One region of the Streptomyces sp. NPDC046862 genome, then DNA from elsewhere that is predicted to be linked to it. Evidence: riboswitches for the same ligand, from Rfam matches in the RefSeq annotation. Region 1 holds a riboswitch; the other holds the start of a gene.
What was found. Region 1 has a riboswitch for cobalamin ahead of AB0959_RS03300 (cobalamin biosynthesis protein). Riboswitches for the same ligand answer to the same signal wherever they lie in the genome.
Positions count from the first base shown of each region.

Region 2: linked by a shared signal. The riboswitch ahead of AB0959_RS05875 (ABC transporter substrate-binding protein) and the one ahead of AB0959_RS03300 (cobalamin biosynthesis protein) in region 1 are both predicted to bind cobalamin.

Region 1 covers NZ_JBEYXP010000002.1:308,641-313,340, reverse strand. The annotation lists gene AB0959_RS03315 (lysozyme) at 64-813, shown strand; gene AB0959_RS03310 (inorganic phosphate transporter) at 1,087-2,334, shown strand; gene AB0959_RS03305 (hypothetical protein) at 2,354-2,575, shown strand; cobalamin riboswitch at 2,684-2,826, shown strand; gene AB0959_RS03300 (cobalamin biosynthesis protein) at 2,935-3,876, shown strand; gene AB0959_RS03295 (cobyric acid synthase) at 3,873-4,700, shown strand, end outside.
Region 2 covers NZ_JBEYXP010000004.1:155,752-160,451, forward strand. The annotation lists gene AB0959_RS05870 (iron chelate uptake ABC transporter family permease subunit) at 1-970, opposite strand, end outside; gene AB0959_RS05875 (ABC transporter substrate-binding protein) at 967-1,989, opposite strand; cobalamin riboswitch at 2,057-2,243, opposite strand; gene AB0959_RS05880 (SDR family NAD(P)-dependent oxidoreductase) at 2,352-2,678, opposite strand; gene AB0959_RS05885 (cytochrome P450) at 2,692-3,909, opposite strand; gene AB0959_RS05890 (2Fe-2S iron-sulfur cluster-binding protein) at 3,957-4,283, opposite strand; gene AB0959_RS05895 (FAD-dependent oxidoreductase) at 4,391-4,700, opposite strand, start outside.

The sequences.
Region 1 (4,700 bases):
TTCAAGGATCTTCCAGTAACGTCTGGACGATTTTTCGCACACGTCGCCATTCCGGGGGGAAACATGGCCCGTGACCACAAGTCGACCCGTCGCCGCTCCCGTGTCATAGCGGCGTCGGTGGCGGCGCTCGCATTAGGGGGTGCCGCTCTCGCCGAGGTTCAGGTCTCGGCCGCGAGCAGGCCCAGGGGACACGACGTCTCCTCGCACCAGAAGAACGTGAACTGGTCCAAGGCGAAGGCGAAGGGCGCCCGGTTCGTCTACGTCAAGGCGACCGAGTCCCACACCTACCGCAACCCCTACTTCGGCCGGCAGTACAACGGCTCCCGTGACGTGGGGCTGGTGCGCGGCGCCTACCACTTCGCGGTGCCGAACAAGTCGTCAGGCACCACCCAGGCCGCGTACTTCCTGCGCAACGGCGGGGCCTGGCGCGCGGACGGCTGGACGCTGCCACCGGCGCTCGACATCGAGTACAACCCGTACGACAGGAAGAAGAAGTGCTACGGCCTCAGCAGGACCAGGATGGTCGACTGGATCAAGGCCTTCAGCAACGAGGTGAGGCGGCAGACCGGCCGCCGTCCGGTGATCTACACGACCACGCACTGGTGGAAGACGTGCACCGGCAACAGCAGGGCCTTCCGCTCGAACCACGCCCTGTGGCTCGCGCGCTACGACTCGGCGGACGCGGGTGAACTGCCCGGCGGCTGGACGTTCTGGACGATCTGGCAGCACGACAACGGCAGTGGCAGCCTGCCGGGCGACCAGAACCTCTTCAACGGGTCGACGGCCCAGCTGAAGCGGTTCGCGAAGGGCTGAGAACCCGACCGACCGCGACCTGCGTGCGGGCAGTGCCGGGCGCACGGGCGGACAGGCGGTATACAGAGGGTATGCGGAGTGGAACGCTCCGCATACGTTCGAGGCACAATGGCCTCAGCGCCTCGCCAGCGACCGCCCAGGCACCGGCCCCCACCACAAACGGAATGCCGACACCCCGATCGATACACCCCTCGGTTCAACCCAGTTCATCTTCCGTTCATCCAGGTTGCCTACGGTCAACACGCCACTGACGTCCAAAAGAAGCCCGGGTAAATGGAAAACTTCTCGCTGATCCTCGCGATCGTGGTGATCACCGCTCTCGCGTTCGATTTCACGAACGGTTTCCACGACACCGCCAACGCGATGGCCACCACCATCTCGACCGGCGCGATGAAGCCCAAGGTCGCGGTGGCCATGTCCGCCGTGCTCAACCTTGTCGGCGCCTTCCTCTCGATCGAGGTCGCAAACACGATCTCCAAAGGTCTCGTCGACGAGACCGGCATACGACCAGAGGTGATCTTCGCCGCGTTGGTCGGCGCCATCCTCTGGAACCTCCTGACCTGGCTCGTCGGGCTCCCGTCCAGTTCGTCGCACGCCCTCATGGGCGGCCTCATCGGTGCGACCATCGCCTCGGCCGGCACGGGCGCGGTGCACGGCGACGTCCTCGTCACCAAGGTGCTGATCCCCGCCGTCGCGGCGCCGCTGGTCGCGGGCATCGCCGCGATGCTCGCCTCGCGGCTGACGTACACACTCGGCAGGAACGCCCACGGCAAGGCCACGTCCAAGGGCTACCGCGCCGGCCAGATCACCTCGGCCGGGCTGGTCTCGCTGGCCCACGGCACGAACGACGCCCAGAAGACGATGGGCATCATCACCCTGGCCCTGGTCGCCGGCGGCGCGGTCGCCCCCGACTCCGACCCGCCGGTCTGGGTCATCCTCTCCGCCGGTCTCGCCATCGCGCTCGGCACCTACCTGGGCGGCTGGCGCATCATCCGCACGATGGGCAAGGGCCTCACCGACCTCCAGCCGCAGCAGGGCTTCGCCGCCCAGACCAGCGCGGCGACGGTCATCCTGGCCTCCTCCCACCTCGGTTTCTCCCTCTCCACCACGCACTCCGTCTCCGGATCGGTGATGGGCGCGGGCCTCGGCCGCAAGGGCGGTGTGGTCCGCTGGTCCACGGCCACCCGCATGTTCGTCGCCTGGGGCCTGACGCTCCCGGCCGCGGCCCTGGTCGGCGCCGGCGCCGAGTGGGTGACCTCCTTCGGCACCTGGGGCACGGCGCTGGTAGCCGTCTTCCTCGTCGCGTCCAGCGCGGCGATCTGGCTGCTCTCGCGCCGCGAGGTGGTCGACCACACCAACGTGAACGACGGCGACGAGCCCGCCGGCGTCGTGACCACGGCCATCGCGGCGGTCACCCCGCCCCCGGTCGGCCCGCTCACCGACGACCTCGCGGCCGCCGCCTCCGCCTCGGCCACCGCCACCGCCGACACCCCGGCGAAGTCGTCGGCGTCCGCTCTCTGAGCAAGGAAGAGACACCACCATGCACATCGACTGGGCAGCCCTCGGCTCCGTGTTCGGAGTCAGCCTCGTGGTCACCGTGGCCCTCGTCGGCCTGTTCACCCTCGGCATCGTCGGCCTCTCCAAGCGCGAGACGGCGACGGCCTCCGGCGACTCGGCGGCTCTCGCCACGACGGCGGCGTACGCGTGCTTCGCCGCCTGCGCGGCGGCGGTGGCGTACGGGATCTATCTGATCGTGGCCTGACACCACGCCACGCGAGCGTGTGGGGTGCGGGACGGAACGCCGTCCCGCACCCCACACGTATGTGGGCCTCAGCACACTCTCCCGTCGCAGGTCAACGGCAAGTTGACGCCCCTTCCAACCCCGTGGTGGACTGCCGGAGCCATGTACGACGGCAGAAGAGGAAGCCGGTGGAAGTCCGGCGCGGTCCCGCCACTGTGACCGGGGGAGCGATCCCCGGGAGTCAGGAACTCTCACCGTCGGTCTCGTCGAACCAGGGCGTGGACACCCTGAGTGAGGACATAACGCCATGCTCGGCTGCCGATTGAGGTTCAGCACCACCGCACTGCCGGATCCAGCGGTCACCACGGTCGGCTGAACGCATGCGTGCCGATCGCGTCTTCGCGTACGGCGCCGCCGCCGGGCTTCTCGGTGACCTGCTCCTGGGCGATCCCCGCCGTGGGCATCCGGTCGCCGTGTTCGGGCGGGCCGCGGGTGCCGTGGAGCGGGTGTTGTGGCGGGACCACCGGGGGTGGGGCGCGCTGCACACCCTCGTGTGCGCCGGTGGCGCCGTCACGCTCGGAGCCGTCGCCGCCCGTGCCGTACGGACGTCGCCCACCGCCTCCGTCGCACTGACCGGCGCGGCCACCTGGGCCGTCGTCGGGGGGACTTCGCTCGCGCGCGAGGCCAGGACCATCGGACATGCCCTTCAGGCGGGGGACGTCGAGGGTGCCCGGGAGCGGCTGCCGCATCTGTGCGGACGGGACCCGCAGGCCCTCGACGCCGACGGGATCGCCCGGGCCGTCGTCGAGTCCGTCGCCGAGAACACCTCGGACGCCGTGGTGGGAGCCCTGGTGTGGGGCTCCGTCGCGGGGGTGCCGGGGCTGCTGGGCTTCCGGGCCGTGAACACCCTCGACGCCATGGTCGGGCACAAGTCGCCCCGCTACCGGCGCTACGGCTGGGCCTCCGCCCGGCTCGACGACCTCGTGGGATGGCCGGGGGCCCGGCTCACCGCCGTCCTCGCGGCCGTGGCGGGTCCGCGTCCGCGGGGCGCCGTACGGGCGTGGCGAGCCGACGCGGACCGGCACCCGAGTCCCAACGCCGGTCCCGTGGAGGCCTCGTTCGCGGGTGCGCTGGGGGTGCGGCTGGGCGGGATCCTGTCGTACGGCGGACGTGTGGAGCATCGGCCTGTGCTGAACGGGAAGGGGCGTGCCGTGGACGTGGGCGACATCGAACGGGCCGTGAGGCTGTCGCGGCGGGTGAGCTGGCTGGCGTTGGGGGCCGGTGTCGCCGCACGGCTCGTCGCGAGGGGGCGCGGGGCATGAGCGGAGGTCTTCTCGTCGCCGGCACCACCTCGGACGCCGGCAAGAGCGTCGTCACCGCCGGGATCTGCCGGTGGCTGGTGCGACAGGGCGTCAAGGTCGCGCCCTTCAAGGCGCAGAACATGTCCCTCAACTCCTTCGTGACGTGTGAAGGCGCCGAGATCGGGCGGGCCCAGGCCATGCAGGCCCAGGCCTGCCGGGTCGAGCCGACCGCGCTGATGAACCCCGTGCTGCTCAAGCCGGGCGGGGAGCAGAGCAGTCAGGTGGTGCTCCTCGGCAAGCCCGTGGGCGAGTTGAGCGCACGTGGCTATCACGGGGGGCGGCAGCAGAAGCTGCTCGGGACCGTGCTGGAGTGCCTGGCCGAGTTGCGGGGCACGTATGACGCGGTGATCTGTGAGGGGGCCGGCAGTCCTGCCGAGATCAATCTGCGGCGGACCGACATCGTGAACATGGGCATCGCCCGAAATGCCCGGCCGCGGCTTCCCGTCCTCGTCGTCGGTGACATCGACCGGGGCGGCGTCTTCGCCTCCTTCTTCGGGACCGTCGCCCTGCTGTCGCGCGAGGACCAGGAGTGCGTCGCCGGGTTCCTCGTCAACAAGTTCCGGGGGGACGTCTCCCTGCTGGAACCCGGGCTCGACATGCTCCGCGACCTCACCGGACGGCGCACGTACGGCGTACTGCCCTTCCGGCACGGGCTCGGCATCGACGAGGAGGACGGGCTGAGGGTGTCCCTGCGAGGGACGGTACGGGAGTCGAACGTCGCCCCTGGCGTGGGTGAGGACGTGCTCCGGGTCGCCGTCTGTGCCATCCCCCTCATGTCCAACTTC
Region 2 (4,700 bases), on a different contig from region 1:
GCACCCCGATGAGCGAGGTCACCACCCCCACCGGGACCTCCTGCGGATCCAGCGCGGTCCGGGCCAGGGTGTCCACCCATACGAGGAACACCGCCCCGGCCAGCGCGGCGACGGGCAGCAGCCTGGCGTGCCCCGGCCCGACCAGGGCTCGGGCGGCATGCGGCAGGACGAGCCCGACGAAGCCGATGGCACCGGCCGAGGCGACCAGCGCGGCCGTGAGCAGGGCCGTGACGCACAGCAGGACGAGACGGGTACGGGCCACGGACACGCCGAGGGAGGCCGCCGCGTCCTGCCCGAAGGCGAAGGCGTCGAGCGTCCGCGCGTGCCCGAGGCAGATCAGCAGGGCGGCCACGAGCACGCCCAGGCACACCCACACGTCCGTCCAGCCTGCGCCCCCGAGTGAGCCGAGCAGCCAGAACAGCACCCCGCGGGTGGTCTCCGCGTCGGCCGCGGTCAGTACGACGAACGAGGTCAGCGCGGAGAAGAGCTGCATCGAGGCCACCCCCGAGAGCACCACCCGGTCGGTCGTGCCGCCGAGAGTGTGGCTGAGCAGCAGCACCAGCGCGAACGACAGCAGCGCGCCGAGGAAGGCGCCCGCCGACAGCGACACGGCCCCGCCGCCGATCCCCAGCACGACCACGGCGACGGCTCCGGTGGACGCCCCGGACGACACCCCGAGCACGAACGGGTCGGCGAGCGGGTTGCGCAGCAGGGACTGCATCACCGTCCCGCAGACCGCGAGGCCGGCCCCGCACACGGCGGCCAGCAGGGTGCGCGGCAGCCGCAGCTGCCAGACGATCCCGTCTTGGACGGGGCTCAGGCCGGTGCTCCCCCAGCCCAGGTGGGCGGCGACCGCCGACCACACGTCGGCGACGCGGATGTCGGCCGGCCCGATGGTGATCGTCACGGCGAGGGACGCGCACAGCAGAGCGGCCCCTGTGACACCGAGGAGGAGTGCGCGGGTCGTCACCCGGCGAGCCCGAACTCACGCAGTCCGGCGGCCACTCGCTCCACGCCCTCCACCGTCCGGATGGTCGGGTTCATGGCCTGTCCGCTGAGCAGGACGTACCGCTTCTTCTTCACGGCCGTCATGTTCCTGGTGACCGGGTTGGACTCCAGGAAGGCGATCTTCTTCTCGGCCGACTCGGCGGTCTGCGACGCGCGCGTCAGGTCGCCGACGACCAGGACGTCGGGGTCGCGGTCGGCGACGGTCTCCCAGTTGATCTGGGGCCACTCCTCGCGCGTGTCGTCGAAGACGTTCCTGGCGCCCAGGGAGCGTGTGATGACGCCGGGCGCGCCGCAACAGCCCGCCATGTAGGGCGACTCGGAGTTCGCGAACCAGTAGAGGAGGGTCACGTCGGAGGCGTCGACCCCCGAAGTGGCCTTGGCCATGCGCTTCTTGAGGGAGGCGACGAGTTCCTCGCCCCGCTTCTCCACCCCGAACACCTCGGCCAGGTCGCGGACTTCGCCGTACACGGTGTCGATGGTCAGCGCCTTCGCCCGTGCCCCGTCGCCGTCCCCCGAGTTGTCCTTGCCCGCGCAGTCCGACGGGGAGACGTACGTGGGCACGCCGAGCTTCTCGAACTGGTCGCGGGTCGCGACGCCGCCCTTGCCGAGGGTGGAGACGAAGGAGGCGGCCACGAAGTCGGGGTCGGCGTCCAGCGCCCGCTCGAAGGAGGGGCTGTTGTCGGCGATGCGCTCCACACGGCGGTTCGCCCCCTCCAAGCCCTTCATCACGGGGTCCGTCCAGGTCGCCGTGCCCGCCATGCGGTCGGCGAGGCCGAGGGAGAGCATGATCTCGGTGGTGCCCTGGTTGAGGGAGACGGCCCGCTCCGGCGGCGACCCGACGCGTACGGCGTGCCCACAGTTGGTGAGCGACACCGCGGCCTTGGTGTCCGGTACGGCGGACGAGCCGGACCCGCACGCGGTCAGGGCGAGAGCCGCGGCGGCGAGCAGGGCGGCGGAACGGGCGGAGCGTGCGAACGGCACGAGTGCGATCCTTGGTCGTCGAGGGCTCGAACGCGGAGCCCGGTCGTACGGTGCTCCCCCGCCATCGATCGACCACGGGGCCGCCAGCAGGTCTTCGGACTCGGGATCACCCGGACGAGGCGCCTTCCCGGATCGTCGCGGGATCCAGTGGCCGATGCCCCGCCCGTCCCCCTCACCGCTGCGCGTCAGCTCCGGATTCCCACCGGATTCCCTGACCCACGCACGTGGGTTCGACTGGCGTCGGCAAGCTATCACGCCGACGCCCGGAGCCGGGCACCGTGCCTCCACGGTCCGCGAGAAGATCACGGACTGGGCGCGGTGCGACAGGGCGACTCACAGGCACGGCCCCGATCCCGCTTGTCTCAGCAGGTCGAGTGACCTGCGACGTCGAACGCGGGCTCAGGCCCCGGAGGCCGAGCCCGTGGACCGAAGCCTGCACGCCGGCACCGGGCGGCCCTCGTCGACCACGTGCTCGGGGAGGTCGTGTCCGTGCTCGTCGGACTCGCTGTCGGCGAAGTGGTCGGCGATCTCCGCAGCGGCTGCCGGACGCCGTGCTTGCGCCCTTGCCAGCCGAGGCAGTTGGTGAGGCCGAGTGGACCGGCCTTGGCCGCGCCGTAGTTGGTCTGCTCCGGGCTACCGAAGGCGCCGGAGGCCGATGACGTGAACACGATGCGGCCGAAGGAGTCCATGGCGCACTCGGTGTCAGCGGGGATCGACGTCCCAGGCGAGGTGGAGCTCGTGGGTGGTGTTGACGGGACCGGATGCCATGCGGGGTGTCGTGCCGGGCTTGATGGCGAAGTCCGGGATCCGGGCGAGCCACTCCTGGAGGAAGACCGTGAGCTCGAGCTTGGCGAGGAAGGAGCCGGGGCAGCGGTGGGGGCCGTTGCCGAAGGCCGCGTAGTGCTGTTCGGGGTGGGGCCGGGTGAAGTCGACGGCGAGCGGGTTGTCGACCTGCCGCTCGTCGAGGCCGTAGAGGTGGTTGGGGACGAGGACCTGCTCCCCCTCCTTGAGCCGCACGCCCTGGAACTCGGTGTCCTGCGTGATCAGCCGCGCGGTGTTGATGAGCCCGTGGCGGCGGATGAGCTCCTCGACGGCTTTGGGCACGAGGGAGGGGTCGTCGATCAGCTGCCGTCGGTGTCCCGGGTTCAGCGCGAGGAACCGTACGACGAAGCCGAGGATCGAGGCGACGGTGTCCAGACCGCCGGCCAGGACGACCCCGGACAGGGCCACGGCCGCCTCGAAGTCGATGGGCTCGCCACCGATCTTCGCCGTCACGATCTTGCTCAGGAGATCGGTTCCGGGCTGCTGGGCCCTGGCGGCCAGCGCGCGGGCGATGTACTCGGCCATGGCCAGGTAGCTATCGAGGTACTCCTCCTGATTTCGCGGCCGGATGACCTTCTCGGCGTGCGGCAGAAGGAAGTCGCGGTCTCCCAGCGGAAGGTCGACGATGCCGAGGAAGACGACGACGGGCAGGATCTTGGCGAAATCACCGACGAACTCGCACTCCCCCTTGGGGAGGAGCTCCTCGACGATCGAAACGGTGGTCTCCCGCACGATCGGCTCCAGACCCGCTACGGCCTTGGGAGAGAACGCGGGGGACACGAGCATCCGGTACGAGCCGTGCCGCGGCGGGTCCATCTCGACGATGGCTCCCTCGGCCCCGTCCGCGCCTCCGATGATCATGCGGGCGTGCGAGAAGCGTTTGTGGTCGAGTTGGATCGCCTTGATGGCGCCGGCGCGGGTGACGACCCAGTGGCCGCCGTTGCGGGGGGTCCAGAAGATGTCGGGCAGTGTGTCCTGCGCGTTCTTCCAGGCCAGGTGCAGGTCCTCATCGACGCCGGTGGGCCGCAGGTAGTCGAAGTCGACGACGCGGTCTGCCGGTACGTGCCCGGGGATGTCCGTCGTGGAGCTCGTGGTCATCGTGTCACCTCTTGCGTCAGGGTGGGTGGTTGAGGGGAAGGAATGGGTCAGGCGCCGGTCTGGGAGGCGGGGAGCCGGACGACCAGGCCGTCGGTGTCCTCGGTCACCTGGACCTGGCAGGAGAGCCGGCTCGTGGGCCGGACGTCGAAGGCGGCCTCGATCATGGCTTCCTCCATCTCCTCGGGAGCGGGCAGCTTGTCGGCCCAGGCCGGGGCGATGTAGACGTGGCAGGTGGCGCAGTTGGCGTAGCCGCCGCACTCGGCGACGATGCCGGGGACGAGGTTGTCCATCGCGGCCTGCATGACCGATTCGCCGGTGTTGGCCTCGACGACGTGTTCGGTGCCGCCGTCCTCGATGAAGGTGATCTTGGGCATGGCTGAACTGCCTCTCCTTGCTCGGGTGTGCTTGATGGACAGGCGGCCCTTCGCGGGCCGCGTCGACCGGCCCGGGAGCGGTCACCGCTCCGCGGGCGTGGCCGGGATCAGAGTGCGGCCCGGGCCAGCGGGATCTCGCTGTCGGCCAACCGCTCGGGGTCGACCGGTCGGCCGCTGGTGACGAGCTGCCGGGCGGTGGCGAAGTCGGCCGGCCGGCCGATGACGTCGGCTGCGACGACTCTGTCGCCCGTGAGGTAGAAGGCCGACAAGGTCGTGTCCGTGCCGCTGCGGGTGACGCACCGGTCATGACCGGCCGAAAGGCCCACCATCTGGAGCTTGAGGTCGTACTGCTGCGACCAGAACCACGGCGCCGCCGTGGACGCCTGCGGCCGGCCGAGGATCGTCGCCGCGGCGACC